Regions from separate parts of the Erwinia sp. 1181_3 genome, predicted to be linked through region 1. Evidence: riboswitches for the same ligand, from Rfam matches in the RefSeq annotation. Region 1 holds a riboswitch; each other region holds the start of a gene.
The links. A riboswitch is a leader RNA that binds a small molecule or an ion and turns the genes downstream of it on or off. The one in region 1 is predicted to bind thiamine pyrophosphate.
Positions count from the first base shown of each region.

Region 1 (7,425 bases):
GTGTCATGCGGATACCTGAGTGAAGGGTCGACGGCAGTCGACCCTTATCAGCGGAGAAGAGAACGGGTGATTAACGGGCTTTGGTCAGCGCACGTTTCATATCGATGATCGCCTGATAATCAGCCACGGTAGCCGGGCCGATATGCTGGGCGCCACCCACGGCTTTGACGAAGCAGCTGTGATGTTCGGTATCCAGCTTTTTGATAGCCGTGACCAGCTTCGCTTTAAAATCAGCAGGCAGCTTGTTGCTCACCAGCACCGGACCGTTCGGGATCAGCGGTGACTGCCAGATGATACGAATTTTCTTCATCAGGTCCGGGTTACCGGCACGGATCATTCGGGTGAATGCACCGCTGGTGTAACCGGTGTTGTAATCGCCGATCATCGAGGCCCAGGTCACTGCGCCTTCGAACTGACCGTTCAGCACGCCCAGTACATCCTGCTCGTGGCCGCCGGAGAAGGTCACGCTGGAGAAGTGGCCTTTGTATTTGTCATCCACCGAACCGCCAAACTCTTTCTTGAAGCTTTCGTTCGGGATCAGGAAGCCGGAAGTGGAATCCGGGTCGGCCATACCAAATGATTTGCCTTTCAGGTCGGCCAGTGTTTTGTACGGACTGTCCGCTTTCACAACGACAACAGAGTGATAGCCGCGTGATTTATCGGCGTCATCCACCACAATGCCAACCACATCGACAGCTTTCGGGTCATTGATGTAGACCGAGGCATACGATGACGGTGACATGCTCAGCACCATATCCACTTTGCCGCCGATCAGGCCCTGGATCACACCAGAATAGTCAGACGAATTACGCAGTTTGGTATCAACGTTCAGCTCTTTATCGAAGAAATCTTTCACGCACTGGTTATCACCAATCTGCTGCGTGGCATTCTGGCCGCCGAGGATACCTAAATTCAGTTCTTTCGGTGCGTCAGCGGCAGAGACGTTAGCTGCCATCACACTACCGATTACTGCTGCGAGAATCATTTTTTTCATTGCTGAGTTCCGTGTCCCATAAAAGTGTTATTACCCGTCATGCCTGCGGTGTGACCGTCAGCCGTGATGGGCATCGTTAAGTTCAGAGTTTTCGTCGCCATACAACACATGCAAAAGATCATCGGTCAGTTCTGACGGATGGCCGTCAAACACAATGCGGCCCTTAGCAACGCCAATGGCACGCGTACAATATTCTTTCACCAGCTCCACCGAGTGCAGGTTCACCATCACGCTGATGCCGTTTTCACTCACCTGACGCAGCACATCCATAATGCGCCGGGTGTTTTTTGGGTCGAGCGAGGCAACCGGCTCATCGGCCAGCAAAATCTTCGGGTTCTGCATCAGCGCGCGGCAGATCGCCACACGCTGCATCTGTCCACCGGAGAGATTTTCTGCCCGCTGCAAGGCCTGAGGCAGCATGTTCAGCCACTCCAGCAGGCCGATGGCGCGGGCACGATCGGCATCGGGGAAGATTTTAAAGAAGGATTTCAGCGTCGAGGTCTGGCTCAGACGGCCCAGCAGGACATTGGTCAGCACATCCAGCCGCGGTACCAGGCAGAAATCCTGGAAGATCATGCCGCACTCGCTGCGCCACTGGCGCATCTGCCGGGTATTCAGCTCAACAATGTTCTGTTGTTTGCCATGATCATTGAAGTGAAGGATGGCGCCTTCGCTGGCCGGGAGGGTGCCATTCAGCACATGCAGCAGCGTTGATTTTCCTGCGCCGCTGCGACCAATCACCGCCACCAGTTCACCGGCGTGCAGGTCAAAGTTAATGTCCTGCAAGACGCGCGTCTGTGTGCCGTATGATTTTCCGAGTCCATTCACTGCCAGCACTTTTGCACGATGCTCCGCGTGGGGGATCGCCTGCTGCTGGGGGGCAATTTTTAACAATGCCTGTGCCATGTGTTGTCCATTATCAGGTTGCGCGTTATCCGCTGTGCGCCCTATTAACCACCTGTGCGATGAAAGTTTAATGACAGAGGGGTGATGGAAGCATGACAGACCGAAAAGGGCACTGAGCAAATTAACAAAGATTGAATGTTTATCCCCTCCCGCCGATAACCCTGTGGACAGCTAACTCTAATAATAAGGTCCACCATGTTTTCCACTATTGCATCAGGTATCACGTCACGCCTTGCGTGGCAGAAACGCACTCACTCTTCTGCCACGCTTGACTCATTAAAAGACTCTATCGCCATGATCGAATTCATGACCGATGGCACCATCATCACGGCTAATAGCTTGTTTCTTGAGAAAATGGGCTACGAACTGAATGAGGTGGTCGGGCAGCATCACAGCCTGTTTTGCACGCCGGACCTGTTGGCGTCGCGCCAGTATCAGGACTTCTGGATGCGGCTGAATCGCGGGGAAAGTTTCAGCGATAAATTTCTGCGCGTGGCGCAAAATGGCCGTCCGGTGTGGCTCGAAGCCAACTATGTACCGGTGCGGGATCGTAACGGGCGCGTGTTCAAAATCATTAAGCTCGCCACCGACATCACGTCGCACATTATGGATGCCCAGGAGCAGCGGGCAATGACCACGGCTATCGAGCGCTCAATGGCGGTGATAGCCTTTAACCTTAAGGGTGAAGTGCTGAAAGCTAACGATAATTTTCTTAAAACCATGGGATATCGCGCCAGTGAAATTATCGGTGTACATCACAGCCAGTTCTGTTCCGCAGCGGTACGCAGCAGCCCGGAATACACACTGTTCTGGCAGAAGCTCAACCGCGGTGAGTTTATTTCCGGCCAGTTTCAGCGCGTCAACAAGCAAGGCTCTACCCTCTGGCTGCGCGCGACCTATAACCCGGTGTTCGACGACAGTGGCGAGCTGTATAAAGTGGTGAAGTTTGCCACCGATGTCACCGCCCAGGTTGAGAAAAACCAGCTAGAGCGTGATGCAGCCCAACAGGCTTATCAAACGGCGCTGCAAACCAGCGAAAGCACAAAACGCGGTGCCAGTGTGATTGCCAACAGCGTGCAGACCATGAATGAACTGGCAGGTGAACTGCACGGGATCTCTGGCGATATCACCGGGCTCGGGGATTCCTCAGACAGTATCGGCCAGATCGTGACCAGTATTCGTCGTATTGCCGATCAGACCAACCTGCTGGCCCTCAATGCGGCGGTGGAAGCCGCCCGCGCAGGCACGCAGGGTCGCAGCTTCGCGGTGGTGGCCAACGAAGTGCGCACGCTGGCGCAAAACATCAACCGCGCCACCACCGAAATCGAACAGATGGTGCAGCAAAATCACCTGCTGGCGAGCAAAGCGCAGAAAGGCATTACCTCAAACCTGCAACGTGCCGATCGCGGCGTGGAGCTGGCGCAGGAAGCCGGCGGCGTCATCGCTGATATACGCGACAGTTCCGACGATGTGCTACGCGCCATCGGCCACGTCACCGCCGCGTTAAAGAGCGATTAAGCGTCGTCTCATCAACCTGCACAACGGCATTATCACTCCGGCAAAAAGGCCGACCCGAAAAGGTCGGCCACTGCGAATAATCAGATCTGTTTATTGATAAGCCGCATCAAAGAAAGCCTTTTCCAGCGTCACGGCGCGCAGGAAGAAATCCTCACACTGCGCCTGCTGTGCCGGGCCAACACGGTCGAGCTCCTGACGTAAAAAGGCGACAAATTCGCGGAAATCGGGGTTATCGTGCAACATAATCCACTCGGCGTGAACAAAACTGGCAGGCAATGGCAGCGGGGCCTGTGACGCCCAGTCGAGGTACAGCCACTCGGCGACATTGAGTACGGTCAGGATCACCGCATAGGAGCGCGTGGCAGCGGCCTCCAGCATGATCGCCTTGAATCCCGCAGTGGGAGAAGTGTCCGGTTCGGCGTCGCGCTGCGCGGCGCTGACGTCCAGCGCCTCAAATGCGCGCAGAAAATAGGTGTTCTCTTCACCGGAGACAACCCCGGCGCAGCGACCAAAGCGCAGGCGGGCTGCGGGGCTGTCGGCACTGGCAATGGCCGATCCGACTAAGGTGAGGAAGCTGTCGAGAAAACGGTGATCCTGGGTGAGGTAAGTGCTCATCACCTGGCGATCCACGCTGCCATCATAGAGCTCGCGAACAAAACGATGCGTGACGGCCTGTGTCCAGATGGGCTGGCTCAGTGTACGGAGTGTGTCGGTAAAACGAGTGGTCATCAGGTAGTCCTTATAAGCAGACTACCGGCAAAAGAGAGGTAAGTTGCCCCATCCCTTCGCCGGCATTATCCGGATCAGGTGTTAAGGGTCATCGCGCTGAATCTTTTACGATTTCTCAGCCAGTTGCCTGGCTCCCCCTGGAGGAGGAATTAAGTCAGGAATTTTCCGGAACGTCAATGTTGCTGACGCGGGACATTGGGCGAGGCATGCCTCACCCCTACAGAATGTGCAGTTCAGTGGGTGTTGCATTACGGGACGCGGGCGAGGCATGCCTCACCCCTACAGAAGCGCAGGTCAGTGGGGGTTGCATTACGGGACGCGGGCGAGGCATGCCTCGCCCCTACAGAAGCGCAGGTCAGTGGGGGTTGCATTACGGGACATTGGGCGAGGCATGCCTCACCCCTACAGAATGTGCAGTTCAGTGGGTGTTGCATTACGGGACGCGGCGAGGCATGCCTCACCCCTACAGAATGCGCAGGTCAGTGGGGGTTGCATTACGGGACGCGGGCGAGGCATGCCTCACCCCTACAGAATGCGCAGGTCAGTGGGGGTTGCGTAGGGGCGGGTCATGACCCGCCCGCCGTCAACGGGGCGGCGTTAACAACGCCGAAAAACCCTGTAACGTCTCACTCAATGGCCCATCATTACTTAACGTCATACACCCTGCCGCCACCGGCTCTGCCGCACGCTGCAACCGCTGTTCAATGGCGGCTTCATCCTCGCGACCGCGCTGGCGCAGTCGCCCGGCGAGGATCTCCGCCGACACCTGCAAACACACCGGCAACAGCCGCTCACCGTAACGCTGACGGGCAGCCGCCAGATGCAGCCGTGAACCGTTCACCACCACATCCAGCCCACTTGCCAGCCACTGATCGATCTCAATACCCAGCCCGTAGTAAAAATGATGCGCCTGCCAGTCGAGGGCAAACAGACCGTATTCACGCCGACGTCGGAACTCATGCTCGCTGAGGGCGATATGGTTTTCGCCCCCGGCGCTGGCGCTGCGGGTGATATAGCGATGCGCCACAATCATCCGCTCCGGTGCGCATTCACGCAGCGCCAGTAGCAGGCTGTCTTTGCCGGAGCCGGAAGCGCCCATCAGCCAGATCAGCCGCCCCATCAGAACACCTTCCTGCCCTGCGCCCACACCGACGATACATAGACCTGATCGCGGTGCGCACGCACCAGCACCAGATCGGCCCGTTTGCCTTCATCAATCACACCGCGATCGTCAAGGCCGATGGAGCGGGCCGGGTTACGCGTTACTAACGCAATGGCCGCAGGCAGCGTCATGCTGTGACGTTCATCGGCGGCAAGGCGGAATGCCGCATCCAGCAGGCTGGCGGGATAGTAATCCGACGAGAGAATATCCAGCAGCCCCAGCTGTGCCAGCTCGCTGGCCGCCACGTTGCCGGAGTGCGAGCCGCCACGCACAATATTCGGCGCCCCCATCAGTATCTGTAAGCCCATTTCACGCGAGGCGCGTGCGGCCTCTTCGGTGGTCGGGAACTCAGCGATAACGCTGCCTACCCCTTTCGATTCAACCACGTGTTCATAGGTGGCGTCATCGTGGCTGGCCAGCGGAATGTGATACTGACGACACCAGGCAGAAATCGCCTCACGGTTCGGCGTGGACCAGCGGGCCGCCAGGCTTAGCTGATCGGCCTCGTACTCATCAAGCTGCCGATCGCTGAGCTGATATTTGCCGCCAAAATAGGTGCGCCACGCCGCCAGCGACACATACTGGCGCTGCCCCGGTGAGTGATCCATCAGTGACACCAGCGACAGTGCCGGGTTACACATCAGTTGTTCAAACAGCGGCAGCGTTGAGTCATGGGGCAGTTCACAGCGCAGGTGCAGGCGATGTTCGGCACGGTTCAGGCCGTGCTTCTGCGCATGGCGAATCGCATCGATCATCTTGTTCAGATTCTCCATGCGGTGGCCGCCATCGCGCACATCGCCCACGCCAATCGCATCCAGCACCGTGGTAATGCCGCTGGCGACAATCAGCGCATCATGGCTGCTCATGGCGGAGTGCGCAGGCCAGTCCACCTTCGGGCGCGGGGTAAAGAACTTATCCAGATTGTCGGTATGCAGCTCGACCATGCCGGGCATCAGCCAGCCGCCCTCGCCGTCAATCGCTGCCGGAAGCTGGCTTTGTGTGTCAGAGAAGGCGCGGATCACGCCATTTTCACAGGCCAGCGATCCCTCGACCACTTCATTTTCCAGGATCAGTTTGACGTTATTGATGATCATTCGGCGTGCTCCAGAGCAACAGGTTGCATCACATGCAGACGGTCAGCGATGCGATCGCGCACCGCGTTATCATGAAAAATGCCGACAATCGCCGCGCCGCGCTGGCGCGCCTCTTCAATCAGCGCCACCACGGCAGCGCTGTTGGCGGTATCGAGTGAGGCGGTCGGCTCATCCAACAGCAGGATCGGAGAGTCGGCAATAAACCCGCGCGCAATATTGACGCGCTGCTGCTCACCGCCGGAAAACGTCGACGGTGCCAGTCCCCACAGGCGCGACGGCACGTTAAGGTGGCCCAGCAATGCTTTGGCACGCTCTTCGCTCTGGGATCGCGACACACCACGCTCCAGCAGCGGCTGCATCACTACCTCCAGCGTGGAAATCCGCGGGATGACGCGCAAAAACTGGCTCACCCAGCCAATCGTATCGCGGCGAATGCTGAGGATCTGGCGCGCCGGGGCGCTGACAAGGTCAACCCACTGCTGCTGATGATCCACCCAGATATGCCCGCTATCCGGCAGATAGTTCGCATACAGCGAACGCAGCAGCGTGGATTTACCGCTGCCCGAATGACCGTGCAGCACCACGCACTCCCCGGCAGCCACCTGTAAGGAGGCGTTACGTAACACCACCAGTTCTGCCCCCTGCTGATTGTGCATCACAAAGGTTTTTGACAGATTTTCGACACGCAGTTTCAGATTCATAATGATTCCTGTGGGGAGTATTTAAACAATGGATGAGACCAGCAGCTGGGTATACGGATGATGCGGATCATCCAGCACCCGGTCGGTCAGGCCACTCTCCACCACTTTCCCCTCTTTCATTACCAGCAGACGGTGTGCCAGCAGACGCGCCACACCGAGGTCGTGGGTGACAATCACCACCGCCAGATTGAGATCGCGGACCAGGCTGCGCAGCAGATCCAGGAGTCGCGCCTGCACCGACACATCCAGCCCGCCGGTGGGTTCATCCATAAACACCAGCGTCGGATGCGTCACCAGATTGCGGGCGATTTGCAGACGCTG
Region 1 covers NZ_VTDE01000002.1:237,443-244,867, forward strand. The annotation lists gene phnE (phosphonate ABC transporter, permease protein PhnE) at 1-7, opposite strand, end outside; gene phnD (phosphonate ABC transporter substrate-binding protein) at 71-994, opposite strand; gene phnC (phosphonate ABC transporter ATP-binding protein) at 1,052-1,900, opposite strand; gene FY046_RS05450 (methyl-accepting chemotaxis protein) at 2,096-3,418, shown strand; gene FY046_RS05455 (TenA family protein) at 3,509-4,147, opposite strand; TPP riboswitch at 4,182-4,295, opposite strand; gene phnN (ribose 1,5-bisphosphokinase) at 4,731-5,267, opposite strand; gene phnM (alpha-D-ribose 1-methylphosphonate 5-triphosphate diphosphatase) at 5,267-6,403, opposite strand; gene phnL (phosphonate C-P lyase system protein PhnL) at 6,400-7,104, opposite strand; gene phnK (phosphonate C-P lyase system protein PhnK) at 7,126-7,425, opposite strand, start outside.

Region 2 (7,425 bases), on a different contig from region 1:
CAGATGGTTCAGACGCTCGTCATCCACGGCGGGCAGCTCATTCACCTGCACTTTCGCCCCTCGGCGCTCCAGCTCACGTCCCACCTCTTCCATGGCAGGGCGGCAAACTTCATCCAGCATTTTACGCGTATGAGTGGTACCCGGATAGTTCATCACACGCGAGATACGCTGTTTCCAGTTAAGGCGATCGTCGCGCGATACCGGTACCGGTGGCGTGTTCACTGTTGCACTGGCACGGCGATGATCTTCCACGCGCAATGATTTATACAGACCGGCCATCACAAAGAAGATCACAAAGCTGAACGGCAGCCCCATGATCACCGTGGTTTTCTGTAATGCTGTGACGCCGTTCACCATCAGCATCCCCAGCGTCAGCACACCAATGGCAACCGACCAGAAGATACGCAGCCAGTTGGGCGCATCATTATTGATGTCGGCCAGACGCGAGGTAAAGTTACCCAGCACCAGGGAGCCGGAGTCAGCGGAGGTAACATAGAACAGCAGTCCGGTAATGGTGGCCACCGAGGCACTGAAGGTAAAGCCAGGATACTGCGCCAGCAGACTGTAGAAACCCCGCTCCGGATGCGCCATGGTCTCCTCAGCGAAAGCCATATTGCCGTGAATGATCTCATACAGTGCGCTGTTACCGAAGATCGACAACCACAGCAGGGTGAAGATAAACGGAATGGTCAGCGTTCCCACCACAAACTGACGAATGGTACGTCCACGGGAGATACGTGCGAGGAACAGACCGACAAACGGCGACCAGGCAACCCACCAGGCCCAGAAGAACAGCGTCCAGTTGTTCATCCACTCGGTCGGACGGTCAAAGGCGAAACTGTTCAGCGTCATGCCCATAAAGCGGTTGATATAATCCCCGACGTTGAGCACCAGCGCGTTCAGCAGGAAGCTGGTATCGCCAACAAACAGCACGAACAGGATCAGACCAAAGGCCAGCAACACGTTGAGTTCTGACAGGAAGCGAATGCCTTTATTCACCCCGGAGGTCACAGAGATGGTGGCCATGATCACCGACAGGACAATCAGCCCGGCCTGCGCTGTCAGCCCTTCCGGTACGTCAAACAGCACCTTCAGCCCGTAGTTAAGCTGTACCACGCCAATACCGAGCGTGGTGGCAATACCAAAGATGGTCCCCAGCACGGCAGCGATATCCACGGTATGACCAATGGGCCCGTTAATGCGCTTACCAAAAATAGGGTAGAGCGCCGAACGGATAGTGAGCGGCAGGCCATAACGGTAGCTGAAGTAGCCGAGGGCGATGCCCATCAGGGCATACATGGACCAGCCAGTCAGACCGTAGTGGAACAACGTCCAGACCATCGCCTGACGCGCCGCTTCCATCGTCTGGCCCTGGCCTTCCGGTGGCATCATATACTGGGTGACCGGTTCCGCCACCGAGAAGAACATCAGGTCGATACCGATACCCGCAGCGAACAGCATGGCCGCCCAGCTCATCAGGCTGAATTCAGGTTTCGACTGTTCAGGACCGAGCTTGATGGAGCCAAAGCGTGAGCAGGCCATGAAAATCACGAACACGATGTACAGCGTGGCCGCCAGCAGGTAGTACCAGCCGAAGGTGTTGGATACCCAGTCGAGGGTGCGATTAATCCAGCGGTCGGAAAAATCAGTGAACAGGATAGTGGTAAAGGAGAACAGCAGGATAAGCGCTGCTGAGGTATAGAAAACCACGGGATTAATACGATCTTTTTGAGGTTTTCCTGGTATTTCAGTCGTCGGCATAATGTCTCCGCAAAAAATGCTCAAGAAAATAACCTGAAGTCCGCTCTGCGAAGCGCGCATTAGCGCATACTGGGTAACATCCGCCGTATATCCGCTAATTACACTGGGAGAACCATCAGGGTGATTATCAGGTGTAATATATTGATTAATCGTTAGTGTTTTTGATCTACGTCGCCCCCTGAAAGTAAATTTTGTGTAAACAAGAACAGGAATGATAGGTTTTATTGATTGAGCATTCAATTAAAAAAAACTTCATCGTCTCATTCTGTCCCATTTTTTCCGTACGAAAACCTCATGTCACTTGACGATTGTCACCCGGTAAAATACAACTAGTCCCTGTCAGGGGAGTCTCGCCAGAGAGACTGAGAGGCTAATGAGCGATTTTTCGCGGCTTAGCGACCCTTAGAACCTGACCCAGTTGATACTGGCGTAGGAAGACGCGTACCCGATGGCGTATCAGCCAGGGTACCTGCCACGTGGGCTGGCTTCTGATCGTCCCCGTCTTTTCCTTACTCTGTATCACGGGTCTCCGCATCGATTGAGAGGCTAACGTGAAACCATTTATTCCCCCCTTTATTTGTACCGGAAACCGCACATCATGAGCCGCTGGTCGGTGATCGGTGATGGCGTCGCCGGGCTTTGTGTTGCCACGTTACTTGCTGAACGGGGTGAATCCGTTGAAGTGATCACCGCAGAGCAGCACTGTGCCGCATCGCACTGGGCGGGCGGTATGCTCGCCCCCTGGTGCGAAGGTGAAAGTGCCCCCGAAGAGGTGATCGCACTGGGTCAGCGTTCCGCGCCCTGGTGGTCGGCCCGCATTCAGGGAGTGGAACATCAAGGCACTCTGGTGGTGGCACCCGCACGTGATACCCCCGAACTCAGCCGTTTTGCCCGCATGACGCGGGCGCATCAGTGGGTAGAGCCGGCATCGCTGGAACCCGCGCTGGAAGGGCGTTTTGCCCGTGGGCTGTTCTTTGCCGGGGAAGCACACCTTGATCCACGCAGTGCGCTGCACCAGCTACGGGCGACCCTGCAACGCAGGGGTATTCCTTTTCATACGGGCAATCCCGGCGGGACAGTCATTGACTGCCGGGGGATTCATGCAGCCCCTGATCTGCCTGAGCTACGCGCCGTACGCGGGGAGATGCTGATCCTGCACAGTGAAGAGGTGCAGTTCTCACGCCCCATCCGCCTGCTGCATCCCCGTTTTCCCTGCTATCTGGTGCCGCGTGCCGGAGGGCGCTTTATGCTGGGTGCAACGATGGTGGAAAGCGACGATAACAGCCCGATCAGCGCACGCGCCATGATGGAACTGCTCAGCGCCGCCTGGGCTATCCACCCTGCGCTGGCTGAAGCGCGGATACTGGAAAGCGGCACCGGGTTGCGCCCCGCTTATCACAATAATATCCCCGCCATTCGCTACCAGAACGGCGTCTGGTCCCTGAACGGCATGTATCGCCACGGCTTTCTTCTCGCGCCAGTCATGGCGGAAAAACTGATGCTGCAACTGCAGCAGGAAAACCTGATATGAAAATCCAGCTTAACGGCCTCCCGATCGACACCACCGCCCGCACGCTGGCGGAACTTTTGCGTGAACAGCAGATGGATGCGGGCTGCGTGGCCAGCGCCCTTAACGGCGAGTTCGTCCCACGCTCGCGCTATGAAACACAGCCACTGACCGCAGGCTGTGAGCTTGAAGTGTTATCACCGATGCAGGGAGGGTAAAACATGTTTTACGATTTTATTCCGCAGTCACGTTTTTTGCTCGGCACTGCCGGGTATCCCTCTCCGGCGATCCTGCAACAGGCGATTGAGGCCTCCGGCAGCGAAATCATTACCGTCAGTCTGCGCCGTGAAGGGCGGCAGGGTGCGGCATTTCGCGACCTGCTAACCGGGCTGAACAAGCGGGTGCTGCCCAATACCGCAGGATGTCATAGTGTAAAAGAGGCGGTGACCACGGCGCATATGGCGCGCGAAGTCTTTAATACCCGCTGGATAAAACTGGAGGTGATTGGTCACGCTGATACGCTGCAACCCGACCCCTTTGCCCTGGTGGAAGCCGCCCGCATCCTGTGCGCTGAGGGATTCCAGGTGTTTCCCTATACCACGGAAGATCTGATCCTCGGCGAAAAGCTGATTGAAGCGGGCTGTGAGCTGCTGATGCCGTGGGGCGCGCCGATTGGCTCCGGCCAGGGGTTACGCAACATTGAGGGGCTGCGTTCAATGCGTGCCTGGTTTAAAGGCATTCCACTGATTATCGATGCCGGGATCGGCGCACCCAGCCAGGCTGCACAGGCAATGGAAATGGGCTTTGACGGTATCCTGCTGAATACGGCCGTGGCCAAAGCACAGGATCCGGTACGCATGGCCGGGGCGTTTTCTGCCGCTATCCACGCCGGTCACGATGCCTGTCATGCCGGCCTGGTAGAGCGCCGTGATATGGCCAGCGCCTCCACGCCGATTTTTGGTATGGCGCAATTTCTCTCACGGGAGCCATAACGGATGGACCGATATCAACGACAAACCATGCTGCCTGAGATCGGCGAGGCAGGGCAACAGGCCCTGCTGCAAGCCCGCGTGCTGGTGATCGGTGCTGGCGGGCTGGGTGCCACACTGCTGCCACTGCTGGCCGGGGCCGGGGTGGGCTACATCAGGGTGTATGACGGGGACCGGGTAGAGGAGCACAACCTGCACCGCCAGACGCTGTACAGTATGCAGGACTGCGGGAAGCGTAAAGTCGACTGCGCGCAGCGTGCACTCAATGCACGTAACCCGGACTGCGTAGTCGATGCACGGCCGCAGGCACTGAGTGCCAGCATGATGGCCGACGCGCTGGACGGTATCGATCTGGCGATCGATGCCGCCGATAATTTTGCCGTCACCTATCTGCTTTCCGATGCCTGTCAACCGCGTCATATTCCGCTGGTCAGCGCCTCGGTACTCGGTCGTCAGGGCTATGTTGGGGGCTTCTGTGGCACTGCCCCGAGTTATCGTGCCCTGTTCCCGCAACTGCCGGGCAACGCGGCGAACTGTAACACGGCAGGTGTCATGGGCCCGGCGGTGGCCACGCTGGGTGCCATGCAGGCGCAGATGACCCTCAGTATTCTGCTCGGGCTGACGCCTTCACCGCTGGGCTGTCTGATCAATTGCGATTTCACCACCTGGCATTTCCGCCCGTTCCGTTTTGACGGTGCCGGTGAGCCTGACCAACCTGTCGTGCCGTTTATCGATCGCCACCTGCTGAACAGTGAAGACTGTATTGTTGAACTGCGCAGCCGCGAGGAAGCCCCCGACAGCGTGGCGAGTCACGTTCACCGGGTGCTGCCTGAGGAACTCAATCACTGGCAGCCCCCTGCGGATTGCCGCATCGTTCTGGTGTGCGCCAGCGGGATCCGCGCGGCAAAAGCGGCGAAGGACCTGCAACTCCGGGGCATCACTCAGCTGGCGATTATGGCGGCAGACCGATAGAAAAATAAAAGACACCCTGTGGAAGGTAAGGGATGACAGCTTCAATTGTTATGTTATAACATAACAATAATGTTTATGCGGATGGCCCGGTACTGCCCGGCGCAAACACGCTGTCAACGCCTGAGAGGATGTCATGATGCAAGAAAAATACGCTTTACCCGGTAACGATACCCGCCTGCCCGTAACCGTTTTGTCGGGTTTTCTCGGGGCCGGGAAAACGACACTGCTTAACCATATCCTGAACAACCGTGAAGGGCGCCGCGTGGCGGTGATCGTCAACGATATGTCGGAAGTGAATATTGATGCGTCACTGGTGCGCGACGGGGGTGCAGAGCTGTCGCGCACCGACGAGAAGCTGGTGGAGATGAGCAACGGTTGCATCTGCTGCACATTGCGCGAAGATCTGCTGCTTGAAGTAAACCGCCTGGCACGCGAAGGGCGCTTCGATCAGCTGGTGATCGAATCGACCGGCATTTCAGAACCCCTGCCAGTCGCGGAAACCTTTACGTTCGAAGATGAAACCGGGGAGAGCCTGTCCGCCGTGGCACGCCTGGATACCATGGTGACCGTTGTCGATGGCTACAATTTCCTGCACGACTATGAATCCCGTGACAGCATCCGTTCACGCGGTGAGTCGCTGGGTGAGGGCGATGAACGCTCGGTCGTCGATCTGCTGATTGAGCAGATTGAATTCTGCGACGTACTGATACTGAACAAAATCGATCTCATCAACCCCAATCAGCGCACACGGTTATTTGCCATCCTGCGCAGCCTCAACCCCCGCGCACGCATTGAATGTGCCCGTTTTGGTGAAGTTCCGCTGGACCGGGTACTGAGTACCGGTCTGTTTGACTTTGACGAGGCGGCACAGGCTCCGGGCTGGATGCAGGAGTTACGCGGCACCCATGCCCCGGAAACCGAAGAGTACGGTATCAGCAACTTTGTCTGGCGCGCCCGTCGCCCGTTTCACCCCGAGCGTTTCTGGGCATTATTTTCCGCAACACTGCCAGGCGTCGTGCGTTCGAAAGGCTATTTCTGGCTGGCATCACGGCCTGGTTATGCCGGCAACTGGTCGCAGGCTGGGGGCGTGGCACGTCAGGGGATGGCGGGTAGCTGGTGGGTCAGCGTGCCACGCGAACGCTGGCCACAGGATGAGGAGTCCCTGCTGGACATTATGCACCACTGGCAGGAAGGCATCGGGGATGCCCGACAGGAACTGGTATTTATCGGCATAGAGATGGATGAAGCCAGGCTGCGTCAGCAGTTGGATAACGCACTGCTGACGGAGAGTGAGATGGCGGCTGGCCCGCAGAGCTGGGCCAGATTGCACGACCCGGTTCCCGCCTGGTTTAACTGATCACCCCTGCCAGGGACGGCAGGTACCCGGTTAATTATTGCATCTGGCGTTGGCGCTCAGTATCGTGTGCGCAATTTCTTCAGACTCGCCGGACACCACAATGACCTCTCATACCCCAAAAGATCCTTTGCATGGCCTGACGCTGGAAGCCCTGTTAACTGCGCTGCAAGCGCGTTATGGCTGGGAGGCGCTGGCGAAGCGCGTCAATATCAACTGTTTCAAAAGCGATCCGAGCATTAAATCCAGCCTGAAATTCCTGCGCCGCACTCCATGGGCGCGTAAAGAAGTCGAAGAGTTGTACATTGCTTCACTGGATGAGGTGGAAGAAGCCCCGGCAGACGGCCCCTGGGGCAACTGGCAGGGGAAGAAATAGTCGCCTGATCGCGCGCTGATGGTGCAACACATTTTATAAGTGGCACACATTATGCTTAATACGCTTATCCAATTTCATCGCTGGAGAGCGTCTAATGCGTGCCACCACACCTTCACCGCTTATGTACCTGACAGCATCGCGACAGTGTGAAATTGCTAATCTGCGTAATTTGCTCCATACCGGCCATCTGACAGCCATCATCAGCCAGCTTATCCATGAACTGCAGCGCGAACGCGGTGCCAGCAATATCTGGCTCTGTTCTAAGGGACGGATGTTTGGCGACGAACTCCCCCAGCGTGCACGCCAGGTCAGCCAGATCATCGCCAGTATGATGGCAAAACTGCCCGCCATTCCCTCTCCGGAGAACGCATCACAGGGCAGCAGCCGGGTATTCAGCAGGATTGCCTCTGCGATCTACGCGCTGAGCGAGCTGCCCGCGCTGCGGGATGCCATCCGCCAGTTCACG
Region 2 covers NZ_VTDE01000015.1:48,600-56,024, reverse strand. The annotation lists gene FY046_RS22270 (choline transporter) at 1-1,761, opposite strand, end outside; TPP riboswitch at 2,093-2,214, shown strand; gene FY046_RS22265 (FAD-dependent oxidoreductase) at 2,360-3,292, shown strand; gene thiS (sulfur carrier protein ThiS) at 3,289-3,486, shown strand; gene FY046_RS22255 (thiazole synthase) at 3,490-4,260, shown strand; gene FY046_RS22250 (ThiF family adenylyltransferase) at 4,264-5,229, shown strand; gene zigA (zinc metallochaperone GTPase ZigA) at 5,366-6,586, shown strand; gene FY046_RS22240 (VF530 family protein) at 6,687-6,959, shown strand; gene FY046_RS22235 (nitrate- and nitrite sensing domain-containing protein) at 7,054-7,425, shown strand, end outside.
Region 2: it holds a riboswitch for thiamine pyrophosphate, as region 1 does, so the genes downstream of both, FY046_RS22265 (FAD-dependent oxidoreductase) here and FY046_RS05455 (TenA family protein) in region 1, are expected to answer to the same signal.

Region 3 (7,425 bases), on a different contig from region 1:
TAAAGCAATAACTCTCCTGACTCAAAAAATGAACCAGGAGAATATATCGCTAAAAAACCTTTATCAGAAAAAAACATTAAAAACAGTATTATTCGGCTTCTGCGCGACATATTGCGACAGTGTCTTCAATCAGCCTGCGAGCCACCGTTCCTGCTGGAGGTAACTGCGGCAACGCATCGTAACGATACCACCCCGCAGACAGCAGTTCTTTTGGATCAATATTGATATCACCGCCAGCATAGTCGGCCATAAACGCCATCATCAGTGACTGGGGGAAAGGCCAGGGTTGAGAAGAGACATAGCGCAGATTCTTCACACGGATGCTGCTTTCTTCCATCACTTCACGTGCTACCGTTTGCTCAAGGGTTTCGCCCACCTCGACAAAGCCAGCCAGTACCGTGAAAATCCCGTTACGATGCCGCGTATGCTGCGCCAGCAAAATCTCTTCGCCCCGGCGGATCGCCACGATAATGCAAGGTGCAATTTGCGGATAGTAACGCTGCCGGCAATGCCCGCAGAGACACGCCCATTCGGTTTTGCTGGGGTGCATTTCATGGCCACAGTAGCCACACCAACGGTGTGAACGATAGAATTCTGATAACTGAATACCGCGTCCGGCAAGTTGGAACAGGCCCGTATCTTGATCGAGCAACTGGCGTAGCGATCCCATATCCTGAGGATACGTACCGCGGATCAGCCACACTTTCTCGCCCTGCCACTCTCCAATCGGCGCCCCTGATCGCCCTGTCAGGCCCAATGAGCCCGCATCACCATGCGGCAGCTCACCTTTTGGTAACCAAATTTTATGTTCCTGGCTGACAACCCACCAGCCAGCGTCTACGCTTAAAATTTCCTGTTCCATCATTTTGCTCATCATCCTCAGCTTAAAGACTGGATTGAGGTCAGACGTTAAAATATAACATTCACGGAGTTGAACATGCTTAACCAGTTAGAAGTCCTCACCGCGCGCGTCGGCGGATGCAGTGAGCTGGTAGACTTCTGCCTGCGCTCCCGCAAGCAGTTGCTGGTTACCTATTACCAAATGGCTGGCATTAAGCCTAACAAGGAAACGCTGACGACGCTCGATGAAAACGCGCTGGATACATTCTGCCAGCATCTGGTGGACTACCTTTCCACCGGTCATTTCACCGTCTACGAACGTTTTATCAAGGAACTGGAAGGGACCGAGCAACTGGCGAAAGCGTCGTTAATCTACCCCTCTTTAAAAGCCAATACCGATCAGATAATGGAGATTTATGATTCGCATCTGGAAACAGCCATCGATGATGATAACTGCGTTGAATTTCAGCGGGCATTATCGGTAGTCGGTGAAGCGCTGGAGGCTCGATTTACGTTGGAGGATAAATTCATCAAGCTGGCTTTAGAAAAAAATGATGATAATCAAAGCGCTGCCAACTCGTGCTCGCTTGCTCGCCCTGCCTGATTCGTTATCAGAATGTGAACTTCTTGTAGTTTCCAAAAAGCCCCTTTATGCTTGAGGGGTAAGGGCGAGGCATGCCTCACCCTTACGTTGACTGAAAAACCAGTCGATATCTTGTCGGAGTGCCCCAGGGCTGAGACCGTTAATTCGGGATCCGCGGAACCTGATCAGGTTAGTACCTGCGAAGGGAACAAGAGTAAATCAGCTATTACGGTGTGATACCGTATTTTGTCACATCGTTCTCATTACTCCCGCCTCCAGGCAAGCAAACTTCCGCATTATTATCAGGAACTTGCTATGTCTACCGTTGAAAAACCTTTCATTGAGAAAAAAACCAGCCGCCGGGAACAGCGTGCAGAAGCACAGCAGTTTATCGACTCCCTGCAGGGCACTGCCTTCCCCAATTCAAAACGCATTTACCTGACCGGCTCGCAGCCGGATATCCGTGTGCCGATGCGCGAAATTCAACTGAGCCCGACCACCGTGGGCGGTAGCAAAGACGAACCGCTGCTGGAAGCGAATGAACCGATACCGGTCTACGATACAGCGGGTCCCTACGGCGATCCGGCGGCGGCGATTGATGTTCACAAAGGGCTAAATCCGCTGCGCAGCACCTGGATCATCAAACGGGGTGATACCGAACAGATCGCTGAACTCAGCTCTACCTACACCCAGCAACGCCTCGAAGATGAAGGGCTGGATCATCTGCGTTTTGATAATTTGCCACGTCCGCGCCGGGCGCTGGAAGGCCGCTGTGTCACTCAGATGCACTATGCCCGGCTGGGCATGATCACCCCGGAAATGGAATTTATCGCTCTCCGTGAAAATATGGGACGAGAACGCATTCGCGGCGAGGTGCTGCTGCAACAGCATCCTGGTCACAGCTTTGGTGCACAGTTGCCTGAAAATATCACTGCTGAGTTCGTTCGCCAGGAGGTTGCTGCAGGACGCGCGATTATCCCGGCCAATATTAATCACCCGGAATCGGAGCCGATGATTATCGGTCGCAACTTTCTGGTGAAAATTAACGCCAATATCGGCAATTCCGCGGTCAGCTCTTCCATCGAAGAAGAGGTGGAAAAACTGGTGTGGTCAGCCCGCTGGGGGGCAGATACGGTGATGGACCTTTCCACCGGGCGTTATATTCACGAAACCCGCGAGTGGATCCTGCGTAACAGCCCGGTGCCGATTGGCACGGTGCCCATCTATCAGGCGCTGGAAAAAGTGAACGGTGTGGCAGAGGACCTCAACTGGGAAATTTTCCGCGACACACTGCTGGAACAAGCTGAACAGGGCGTTGATTACTTTACTATTCATGCGGGTGTGCTGCTGCGCTATGTACCGATGACCGCCAAACGCCTGACCGGTATCGTTTCGCGCGGCGGCTCAATTATGGCGAAATGGTGCCTGTCTCACCATAAAGAGAGTTTCCTCTATCAGCATTTCCGCGACATCTGTGAAATCTGCGCCGCCTACGATGTTTCGCTGTCGCTGGGCGATGGCCTGCGCCCGGGTTCCATTCAGGATGCCAACGATGAAGCACAGTTCGCAGAATTACGCACGTTGGGCGAACTGACCAAAATTGCCTGGGAATATGACGTCCAGGTGATGATTGAAGGCCCTGGGCATGTGCCCATGCAGATGATTCGCGTCAATATGACGGAACAGCTTGAGCACTGTCACGAAGCCCCGTTTTATACGCTGGGGCCCCTGACGACAGATATTGCTCCGGGTTATGACCACTTCACTTCCGGTATTGGCGCCGCCATGATCGGCTGGTTTGGCTGCGCGATGTTATGTTACGTGACACCCAAAGAACACCTCGGCCTGCCGAACAAAGAGGATGTCAAACAGGGATTGATTACCTATAAAATCGCAGCCCATGCAGCCGACCTGGCGAAAGGCCATCCCGGAGCACAGATTCGTGATAACGCAATGTCGAAAGCGCGTTTCGAATTCCGCTGGGAAGATCAGTTTAATCTCGCCCTCGATCCGCACACTGCCCGTGCATATCACGATGAAACCCTGCCGCAGGAATCCGGCAAAGTGGCACACTTCTGCTCAATGTGTGGACCCAAATTCTGTTCAATGAAGATCACCCAGGAAGTGCGTGAATACGCCGCACGTCAGGAGGCCGAAGCACGGCCGATCGAAATAGGTATGGCACAGATGTCTGACGAGTTTCGTCACCGTGGCAGTGAACTGTATCATCGCGCCGACACCCTGAAATCAGAGGAACAAATATGAGTCGTGGAGCTTTTCCCCCAACCAAAGCCAGATTGGGTCTTTATCCGGTGGTCGATACGGTGGAGTGGATTGAACGCCTGCTTGATGCGGGCGTACGTACACTGCAACTGCGCATTAAAGACTGTGCAGAGCATGAAGTTGAACAGCAGATCGTTGATGCCATTGCCTTGGGTAAACGCTATCAAGCCCGCCTGTTTATTAATGACTACTGGCGTTTAGCGATAAAACATCAGGCTTACGGCATCCATCTGGGTCAGGAAGATCTGGATGTTGCCGATCTGGATGCCATTCATGCTGCCGGACTGCGCCTCGGTCTTTCAACCCATGACGATGCCGAACTGGATCGCGCGCTGGCCGAAAAACCTTCCTATATTGCCCTGGGCCACGTATTTCCAACCCAGACAAAAGCCATGCCCTCTGATCCGCAGGGACTGGAAGAATTAACGCGCCACATAAAGCGACTGAAGGGGATCTCTACCGTGGCTATCGGTGGGATCAGTCTGGAACGTATTCCCCAGGTGCTGGCCACCGGGGTGGGCAGTGTTGCTGTGGTGAGCGCGATTACACAAGCCAGCGACTGGCGTGCGGCGACGCATCAGCTACTGGACCTGGTCGAGCCACAGAACACCCCACATTCCTGACATCATTATAAATATCGGTAAAAAGCGTTCGGGCAGGTGCTCGGCACGTTCGAGGCTCAGGGCGCGTTTCGCAATAAAATGCAACCTGCTGCAACACGGAAAAACAGGGCTGAAGACATTACGCAGCCTTGTTTATTCACGCTTTTATCGGGAAATGCAGCCGCTATAGTGGCCGTGCGGGGGCAATCCTGCCATCCGCCAGGGTCAGTAGTTTTCCTTCTCACTGACCCTGCCTTCACCCTCTTCTTATACCTGCGAGGATACCGGAGCACAGGCCAGCACTGCCCGCTCTACCGCCGCCCCCAACACCTCCAGAGCACGTTCGGTTTTATCGGTAAACGACTGCGCATAGCTGAGGCGCAGGCAGTTGCGGTATTTACCTGATGCTGAGAACAGCGACCCCACAGCAATCTGAATATGGGAAGCACGTAGATCCTGGTTCAGGCGCAGCGCATCAAAAGGTTCTGGCAGTTCGACCCAAATCAGAAATCCTCCCTGAGGACGAGTCACACAGATCCCACAGGGAAAGTGATGCCGCACCCGCCGGGTGAACGTCTCCAGGCTGCGCTGATAGTAACTGCGCATACGCCGCAGATGAGGCTGGTAATACCCCTGGCGAATAAAAGCGGCGACCGCCATCTGTGTCTGAGTGGCCGTTGAACCCGTGCTGATATATTTCATATGCAAAACACGATCAAAATAACGCCCCGGCACCACCCACCCCACCCGCAGGCCGGGTGCCAGCGTTTTAGAAAATGAGCTGCACAGCAGAACACGACCATCCATATCCAGCGACTTGATGGTGACCGGACGAGGATAGTCAAAAGCGAGTTCACCATAAACATCATCTTCAATGATCGCGGCATCAAAGCGCTGCGCCAGCGTCAGCAATGCCTGCTTACGCTGCGTTGGCATCACAAACCCCAGCGGGTTATTGCAGTTTGGCACCACCACCACGGCATTAATCGGCCATTGCTCAAACGCCAGCTCCAGTGCTTCCAGACTGATGCCGGTAACGGAATCCGTAGGAATTTCGATAGCGCGGATCCCAAAACCGCGCAGGGTTTGCATGGTGCCGTGAAAGGCTGGTGACTCCACGGCAATAATATCCCCCGGCTGGCATACCGCTCTGATCGATACCGACAGCGCTTCATGGCAACCCGTGGTAATCACAATGTCGTCGGCGGTGACCTGGCAGCCGCTGTCGATCATCAGGCGCGCGACTTGTTCACGCAGTTCCGGCACACCATACAGATTATCGTAACTCAACAGCCTTGGGTCCTGCTGCTGCCCAAGGCGACTGATAATTTTCCACAGCGGCTTGAGCGTAGGAGAATCAATATTCGGCATACCGCTTCCGAGCTGAAGCATATCGTCATCCAGCCGGGCATTGAGCAGATCCATCACCGCATCCCACTGGGTGATCTCCACCGGGCGCTGAACCGGGCGAGTGATCGGCGGCAGCGGCGGTGCCGCCTTGCGTGGGGTGACAAAGTAGCCGGATCTGGGCTGTGGCGTAATCAGCTGTTTCTCTTCAAGCAGATAGTAAGCCTGCTGAACCGTGCTGATGCTGACGCCATGTTCGCCACTGAGTGAACGTACGGATGGCAATCGCTCGCCGGCCTGATACAACCCTTGCTCAATACGTTGAGCCAGCAGTTCTGCCAGCCGCTGATAACGTGTCATCGTATCCTCCACTCCCACTCTATTTTGGAAAAACCAGTACAGATAGCGGTAATAATCACCATTCAGTCACACTATCTCGCAATCTGTATGTCAATAAAAGGTGTTTTTTGCATCTGTATCATAAAGGTATTTATCGACAAAATAGTCGTCATACCCAAGGTGATGAGGAGGCAGTGATGGAATTTGATGAGAACAGAGCAGCGAAGCCATTTAGCTGGACGCTGATTAACGCAATCTTTCTTATGCCTTATCATCGCTGGCAGGCAAGACGCATACGTTCCTGCACCCGCAAGATTCTGTCGCGTCTGAGTGATGCGCAACTGAAGGATATCGGACTGACCTGTGAGGATGTCCGCAACTTATAGTGATGTGGCCTGGGTCGAAGGATGTACCCGAGGGCAACGCGGCCGTCCTGCTGCGTTGCCCCTTTTTTATGGCGATGTGGTTATCAGTTACCGCGATAGGTAGAGTAACCGTACTGACTCAGCAGCAGAGGAATGTGGTAGTGGCTGTCACTGTTCTCCACATGAAAGATCACCGGGATCTCCGGGAAGAAAGTCGGCTGCTTTTGCTGTTTGTAGTAATCACCGGTTTTGAAGACCACTTTGTAGTCACCCGCAGCCATCGTTTTCCCAGCCGGATAGAGTGCCGGGATACGTCCGTTTTTATCCGTGACGCCAGAAGCCAGTTTCACCCACCCCTGCTTTTGCTGCTGTTCGAGTTCAACCGTCACACCGGAGGTCGGTACACCAGTCTGCAGGTTAAGCACGTGCACGCTCAGCGGATTCTTCATCCCTTCATCACCGGCAGCCAGTACAGGCAGAGAAGCACTGACCAGGCTGGTCAGTACCAGGGCTTTAACAATCTTCATGTCGGACTCCTTAGTATTAAGGTCGGCATGAAGATAGCAGTCGTCGCCTTTAGCGACGACTTTAGCGCCAAATATGTGAAATTTCCCAGAAGCTTAGGGGAAAAGAGGAAGTCAGAATGCTTCCTCTTAAAGAGGGATTATTCAGTTCCTGCCGTCGCCCAAACGGATGGCCAGTCTCCTGGCTCGCCGCCATTGCAGCTCTGCTGATTGTTATAGTGTGTCAGATGGAATGTCTTACCATCATATTTCCAACCGCCATTATCTCCACAGTCAGCAATACCGCGCCCGCGCCCGGAATAATACAGCTCACCCGTTTGCGGATCGTAGCTTGCTTCAGTAAACCAGCTCATCACCCTGGGTTTGCCGTCTTCATCATTTCCGGGTAATGGCAGAGTCAGCTGCTTTGAGTCCTGGGGATTATTGCGCTCACTGATAAACAGCATACTGGAAGACTGATAAGCTCCCAGACCACAATTGACCAGCACCAGAGCCTGCTTGTCATTCAGTGGCTGCGCTTCACTGCGCTCACGTGCTTCTTT
Region 3 covers NZ_VTDE01000018.1:13,273-20,697, reverse strand. The annotation lists gene nudC (NAD(+) diphosphatase) at 89-862, opposite strand; gene rsd (sigma D regulator) at 938-1,444, shown strand; TPP riboswitch at 1,550-1,648, shown strand; gene thiC (phosphomethylpyrimidine synthase ThiC) at 1,739-3,688, shown strand; gene thiE (thiamine phosphate synthase) at 3,685-4,329, shown strand; gene FY046_RS23155 (aminotransferase-like domain-containing protein) at 4,576-6,015, opposite strand; gene FY046_RS23150 (DUF1127 domain-containing protein) at 6,192-6,380, shown strand; gene uraH (hydroxyisourate hydrolase) at 6,464-6,886, opposite strand; gene FY046_RS23140 (DUF1176 domain-containing protein) at 7,024-7,425, opposite strand, start outside.
Region 3: it holds a riboswitch for thiamine pyrophosphate, as region 1 does, so the genes downstream of both, thiC (phosphomethylpyrimidine synthase ThiC) here and FY046_RS05455 (TenA family protein) in region 1, are expected to answer to the same signal.

Region 4 (7,425 bases), on a different contig from region 1:
AAAAGAGGTGTCCACGCGCTTTAACGTATCGCGTCAGCCGGTTCGTGAAGCCTTTATCAAACTGGCAGAAGCGGGCCTGGTGCAGGTCCTTCCGCAGCGCGGCACCTTCGTGCGTAAAATCTCCGCACAGCGCGTTGCCGATGGTCGCTTTATACGTGAAGCTGTTGAAGTTGCAGTGGTACGCCGTGCAGCTGCAGAAGCCACACCTGTCGGGCTGGCGGCGCTGGAGCATAATCTGCAATTACAAAAGCTGGCCGCCGATCGCCACGACAGCCAATCGTTTCTCTTGCTGGACGATGAGTTTCACCGATTGATCGCGCAAAGTATTGCCTGTGAACTGGCGTGGGAGACGGTGGAAAATATTAAAGCCACCATGGACCGCGTGCGTTTTCTGACGTTAAGTAAAGTGTCACCGCCAGAGAGCCTGATCGAGCAGCACCACCAGATTTACCTGGCCTTGTGTGCGAAAGATGCCGATGCCGCTGAACAGGCGCTGCGCCGCCATTTGCAGGAGATGATTTTCTCTATTACCCCGATTGCCGAGCAGAACAGCGAGTGGTTTGAGCCATTCTGAAACCGGCGGGACAAGGCACGGTTGATACAGGGTCAGGCATGCCTGACCCCTACGATAAATCAGGCGATGGTGACGTTTTTCGCGAGGTAGACATCCTGCACTGAATTAATCAGCGCCACGCCGTCCTTCATCGATTTCTTAAAGGCCTTGCGCCCTAAAATCAGCCCCATGCCGCCTGCACGTTTATTGATCACCGCCGTACGTACGGATTCAGCAATATCCGTATCCCCTGCTGCCGCACCGCCGGAGTTGATCATCCCGGCGCGCCCCATATAGCAGTTCGCCAGTTGATAACGTACCAGGTCGATAGGGTTATCTGTAGTCAGTGTGCTGTAGACGCGCTCATCGGTATGGCCGAATTTCACTGCTTTATAACCGCCGTTATTCTCCGCCATTTTCTGTTTCACAATATCCGCGCCAATGGTGGCCGCCAGATGGTTTGCCTGGCCTGTCAAATCAGCGCTGGCATGGTAATCCACCCCGTCTTTTTTGAAATCATTATTGCGCAGATACGCCCACAGTACGGTGACCATCCCCAGTTCATGGGCGCGTTCAAAGGCTGCAGAGATCTCTTCAATCTGACGCCGTGACTGCTCTGAACCGAAATAGATGGTGGCCCCGACGGCGACAGCACCGAGGTTAAACGCCTGCTCAACGCTGGCATACAGCGTCTGGTCATACTGGGTGGGATAGCTCAGCGTCTCGTTATGGTTGAGCTTAACCATAAACGGGATGCGGTGTGCGTAACGCCGTGAGACAGAAGCCAGTACGCCATACGTGGAAGCCACACAGTTACAGCCCGCTTCAATCGCCAGCTCCACAATATTTTTCGGATCGAAGTAGAGCGGGTTCGCAGCAAAAGAGGCGCCCGCCGAATGCTCGACGCCCTGGTCTACGGGGAGGATAGAGAGGTAACCTGTCCCGGCTAAACGTCCGGTGTTGTACAGTGTTTGCATATTGCGTAAAACTGCCGGGGGACGATTGTTATCGACCATCACCCGATCCACATAATCCGCCCCTGGAAGATAGAGGTTGTCCGCTGGAATAGTCATGCAGCGATGTTGCAAAAGAGAATCCGCTTCTTTGCCCAATAACTGTACGATGTCCGTCATGATAACTCCTGTTAAAATGTGTGAGGGCCATTTTGATGGCCCGCGGGTCAGTTTTCCTGACCCCAACAGGGTGGACCCAAAACTGTTATTAAGGCAAATTGCTGACTCCATTTTTCAGAACGATCCGCACAAAAAAACGCGGACCATCGTGGTCACCACCACTGATGAAAATGATGCACCGGGCCATGCCCGTGGCCGACCTCCAGCGAGTCTGCCTGCTCAAGCGCCCCCTGCAACCAGTATTTAGCCGCTTGTACGGTGGCAACCCAATCATCGTGTCGCGGACGGAGTGCCGCCAGCGCCGCCGACAGCGAACAGCCCGTACCGTGCGTATTGCGCGTCATAATGCGAGGCGCGGTAAACCGCTGTTCAAGTTGGTGGGTAAACAGCCAGTCCGGGCTTTCCGATTCGCTAAGATGGCCGCCCTTCATCAGTACCGCCTGACAGCCCAGCGCCAGCAGCGCCCTGCCCTGTTCACGCATCTCGGCCTCATCGCGTGCCGGATCGCAGGCCAGCAGCGCGGCGGCTTCTGGCAGATTGGGCGTAATCAGGGAGACCTGCGGTAACAGACGCTCGCGTAAGGTGGCAACCGCCTCAGCAGAGAGCAGCGGATCGCCGCTTTTTGCCAGCATCACCGTATCCAGTACCACCCAGGGCACCGGGGTCTCTTTCAGCCGTTCGGCAACCACCTCAACGATGGCGCTTTCTGCCAGCATACCGATTTTTATCGTGTCGATACGCACATCCGACAGGACCGAATCCAGCTGCGCGCCCACGAATGCCGGGTCAATGCGATAGACCGACTGCACGCCCGTGGTGTTCTGCGCCACCAGCGCGGTGATCACGCTGGTGCCATAGGCGCCCAGTGCAGAGAAAGCTTTCAGATCGGCCTGGATCCCGGCGCCACCGCTCGGGTCAGTTCCGGCAATGGTCATGGCGTTAATCCGTTTCATACCAGTGCCTCCGGGTTCAGTTGATACAGTGCATCGAGGAACGCGGGGATAAAGCTGCCCGGCCCCTGCGCCGCTGCCGCTGCTCGCTCTCCCGCCAACGCCACCACGTGGCAGGCGCTGGCGACATGCACCAGACGATCGCCGGGCAGCGCGGTAAATCCGGCGACCACGGCGGACAACGCACAGCCGGTGCCGACCACGCGCGTCATCAGTGGGGAACCGCCGCTGACGCTGAGGGTGCGCACACCGTCGGTGACAAAATCCACTTCTCCGGTAACCGCCACCACCGCCCCCGTTTCCGTCGCCAACGCAACGGCTGCCTGTAATGCCGCCGTTGACGCATGCTGAGTGTCTACGCCCCGTCCGCTGACCGCCTGTTTTGCCAGTGCCATAATTTCCGAAGCATTGCCGCGGATCGCAGCGGGCTTGAGTAACAGGAGTTGGTGACAGAAAGTGGTACGGAAATCCAGCGCCCCTACCGCCACCGGATCTAATGTCCAGTGTCGTCCGGCAGCGCTGGCCGCATGGATCGCTGCCCGCATCGCTTCACTGCGGGAATGGGTCAGCGTACCAACGTTTACCAGCAGGGCATCAGCAATGGCGCTGAACTGCGCGGCTTCGTCCTGATCGATCACCATCGCCGGGGAAGCCCTCAGCGCCAGCAGCACGTTGGCGGTAAAGGTTTGCACCACATCATTGGTCATACAGTGAATCAGGGGAGATTGCTGTTGAAACAGCGTCAGGGAATGGGCCACATCGGCGTGGCTCAGGCGTTCAGGTTGGATCATATATGCTCCCAACCGGCGATCAAGAAGGCGATGCCGGTCGGGCATCTGACTTCCCTACGCTGGCATTATCCAGATCAGGTGGTACGGGTATTTCTCAGCCTTCACGAAGAAGGGCACCCCGAGTCATTTAAATAGTAAAATCAATGCGTTGTAATTACCATTGCGATAATCACCCTTCAGAATCATGCCAGTTAGATGGTAGAGAAACAAGCTTTTACGTCTCCCGCCGCCCGGGCTGGAGGTTATTCAGGCTTGTCACTCACCGCCACAGCCTCGCTGTCCGCTTTCGGCAATGTTGACAAAATCTCCGCAAGGTCTGCCTGAGCATTCTCTCCGGCGATCATTTTTTTACTAAAGCTACATTTCCTGTCAACACCAGCAGAGTGGATATGCAGTTTGAAGACATTTTTATTTTCTTTGATTAACGTGACATCGGTTAGCGGGATCAGACAGGTTTCAGCATACAGCGCCGGGGTCAGGATCAATTTATCGCCTGACACCCCAATCATCACGCGTTGCTTTAAACGCATCGCATTTGAGATAAAAATGATCCCGGTACAGACTAATAATCCGCCAACGCTCACACCATCGGCCAGAATAAACAATCCGATAGCAAGGGAAATCCCGCCCTGCACATAGAACATCGATGTTTTAAAAATCAAAGCCCGTGAAGGTGTGTTTTTTTCATTGGGTGAAAATACTTCCAGGCCCTTGTTGCAATGCTTTTCATAGCTAAACATATAACCGGCGAGGAAAACCATACTTAATGGCAGGATAATAAGCGAGCCAATGATAGCCAGCGCCAGTCCCCACTTTGGGCTTTTGAATAACAGGGGCAAACTGATGATCTGCAATAAAATAGAAACTAAAAATGGGATGGAGAAGTACTGTAAAAAAGCAATCACATTGCGTGCAAAAATAGTTAACTCATCATCTCCCACCTGGGTAGTGAGATACCCTACCGCGCCGAGATAGCAGATATTCAGCGCGAGACCTGCCCAGACCAGTTTACTGATGCCTTTCATTCTTAACTCCATTTTATAATTTATTTCGGCCAGAACATTCTGAACGTCAGCCTGACCGATTTTGATTTAAATCCCAGATTGCTTTATTAAAAGCAAATACACATTTTATGTAGAAATGATAATACACCTTCACTTTTTCAGGCCGCATTCTAGCTAACGATAAGAATAGTCTCAACAAAAAATCGGTTCGATAGAATCATAACTCCCCGTCAACCGCTATTCAGCGACACGGTATAAAAACCCGATTACGGGACGGTTTTCCGTCCCCATCCTCCCTTTATCCCTGCTCTGCCACCAGCAGTGCCAGGGTGTCGGGTTCCAGCGCTTTAAAGATATGCTCACGATCGGCGGGATAGCAGATGTAATCGCCTGGCGCTAGCTCTTCCGGGGCATCCTTAAGCCCGACCAGCGCCCGCCCCTGGGTGACGATAATGTGCTCAACCGATCCAACAGGATGCGGCTGTGACAGACGGTCAGCACCCGGCTGGGTCATTAACAGATAGATATCGCGCCGCGCACCCGGTGGGCAGCTGGCCAGCAAAATGGCCTGATAGTTCGCTTCTCCGGCCACCACTTTCGCCCCTTCGCCACGCCGGATGATCTGGGTTTTGTTGCCTTCAGGTTCCAGCAGTTTGGCAAAGGGAATATTCAGTGCCACACACAGCGCCCACAGCGTCTCCAGGCTGGGGTTACCGTTGCCCGCCTCCAGCTGCGACAGCGTCGACTTTGCAATTCCCGCCCTTCGGGCCACTTCGGCGAGTGAAAGCCCGGCCTGTGTGCGTTCCCGAATCAAACTTTCCGCAATTACCGCTATGGGCTGTGTCATCTTTCGCCTTATCGTTCGCCAAAATGAACGAAACGTTCGTGTTGATCTTAGAAGCACCTGCGTTCATTATAATGACAACTTCGTTCGTTATGGAAAACAAATTATGTTCAGTCGGCATTTTTCATCACTCAGCCCGGACACGCGTAAAGCGATTTATCTGATCTGCCTGGCGGTCGGCGTTGTGGGCATCTCCTACGGTTCGCTGGCCACCGCTTATGGATTCCCGCTATGGGTTCCGCTGTTCTCCAGCCTGTTTGTGCTGGCCGGTGCCTCAGAGTTTATGTTTATTGCCATCGTCGCTGGCGGGGGCAATCCGCTGGCCGCTGCGCTGGCCGGGCTGCTGGTCAATGCGCGCCACTTCCCCTTTGGCATTGCCGTACGTGACCTGGTAGGTTCGCGTCTCTCTGCCGTGCTCGGTTGCCATATTATGAATGACGAAAGCGTGGTGTTTGGCCTGTCGCAGCCCACGCACGCGCAGCGTAAAGCCGCCTTCTGGCTGTGTGGCCTCGGCGTCGCCGTGGTCTGGCCGTTGGGGGCCATGCTGGGCAGTGTGATTGGCACACTGCTGCCTGATACCCAGGTGATTGGGCTGGATGCGGTGTTTCCGGCCATTTTACTGGCGCTGGTGATCCCCGCCCTGAAATCCCGCACCACGCTGATCCGCGCCGCCTGCGGGGCGGTAATCTCACTGCTGGCCGTGCCCTTTACGCCTATCGGGCTGCCGGTATTGCTCTCAATGGCCGGACTGCTGGCGAGGAGGAAATAATGGCGGACAACGCACTGATTATCTGCGGGATCGTGATTCTGGCCGTGGGAACCTGGCTGATGCGCTTTGCCGGTGCCACGCTGGGTAACCGCATGACCCTGTCTGAAAACGCGCGTAAGTTGCTGTCTGATGCGGCCACTACGCTGCTGTTTGCGGTGGCGCTGGGCAGCACATTTTATGCAGGTGACCACTTTGCCGGGACGGCACGTGTCGCCGGGGTGGCGGTGGCCGTGCTGCTGGCCTGGCGCAAAGTGCCGCTGATTGGGGTGATCCTGGCGGCAGCGGCAGTCACCGCCCTGCTGCGCCTCGCCGGTGTTCAATAGCCTTCGCAGCCGCATCACATCATGAACGGCTGTGCTTATCAGCGATGGTTTTCTTGAGCAGCGCCACCGTGTGATCGACAAAGGTCGACACCGCCAGCGGGATGTAATGACGGCTGGGATAGACAATCGACAAATCGTTATTCAGCTGGCCATAATCAGGCAACACGGCGATCAGCTGTTGACGGCTCAGGCTGTCGTACAACAGGGATTCTGGTAAAAAACAGATGCCCAGCCCGCTGAGAGCCGCTTTAAGCTGGGCCTGCGCGGTATTGGCCGAGAAACGGCCAGTCACCTCAACCTGCACCGCACCTTGCGGCCCCACCAGATGCCAGATAGCCGGTGAAGAGGATGCAGACTGGCCGATGCAGGCATGATGCTGCAGCGCGTCGATACTGTCAGGCACACCAAAGGTATCCAGATAATGCTGGCTGGCGGCCATCAGACGGCGGCCAGTACTGATTTTTCGGGCAACCAGACTGGAATCCTTTAAGCGTCCACCACGAAACGCGACATCAATGCCCTCGCCGATCATATCCGCATGTGTATCACTGAGAATAAAATCCAGCTGCAGCTGCGGATATAACGCCAGAAAATCGGCCACCCACTCCATTAAAAACAGATCGAAGAAGTCAGCAGGCGCGGCGACTTTTATCCGTCCCATCGGCACCTGATTCTCACTGACCAGCTGCGTACTGATGGCGTTTAACTCACTGATTTTTTGTGCACTGTGGTCATACAGCTGCTCACCGGCACCGGTCAGGGTCAGTTTGCGGGTGGAACGATGAAATAACCGCACCGCCAGACTCGCTTCCAGCAGCTTAATCCGTCGACTCAGTGTATTCGGTGGCACTCCCAGCCGTCGCGCAGCAGCGGCGAAACTTCCCGTTTCAACGATATGGATAAAGATCGCGACGTCGTTCAGATCGAGCATCTTATTACGTCCAAAAATGGATGAGTCCAATGATATTACGCCCTCTAATCAAGCAGTGTTCGAATGGTTAAGATACAACACTATCATGTACTCCAGCGGAATAACCTTGCGTTCACCGCTTACCAGA
Region 4 covers NZ_VTDE01000001.1:670,064-677,488, forward strand. The annotation lists gene FY046_RS03060 (GntR family transcriptional regulator) at 1-574, shown strand, start outside; gene fbaB (class I fructose-bisphosphate aldolase) at 634-1,686, opposite strand; gene thiD (bifunctional hydroxymethylpyrimidine kinase/phosphomethylpyrimidine kinase) at 1,839-2,639, opposite strand; gene thiM (hydroxyethylthiazole kinase) at 2,636-3,427, opposite strand; TPP riboswitch at 3,462-3,558, opposite strand; gene FY046_RS03080 (hypothetical protein) at 3,670-4,452, opposite strand; gene FY046_RS03085 (helix-turn-helix domain-containing protein) at 4,730-5,278, opposite strand; gene FY046_RS03090 (AzlC family ABC transporter permease) at 5,382-6,044, shown strand; gene FY046_RS03095 (AzlD domain-containing protein) at 6,044-6,367, shown strand; gene FY046_RS03100 (LysR family transcriptional regulator) at 6,387-7,328, opposite strand.
Region 4: it holds a riboswitch for thiamine pyrophosphate, as region 1 does, so the genes downstream of both, thiM (hydroxyethylthiazole kinase) here and FY046_RS05455 (TenA family protein) in region 1, are expected to answer to the same signal.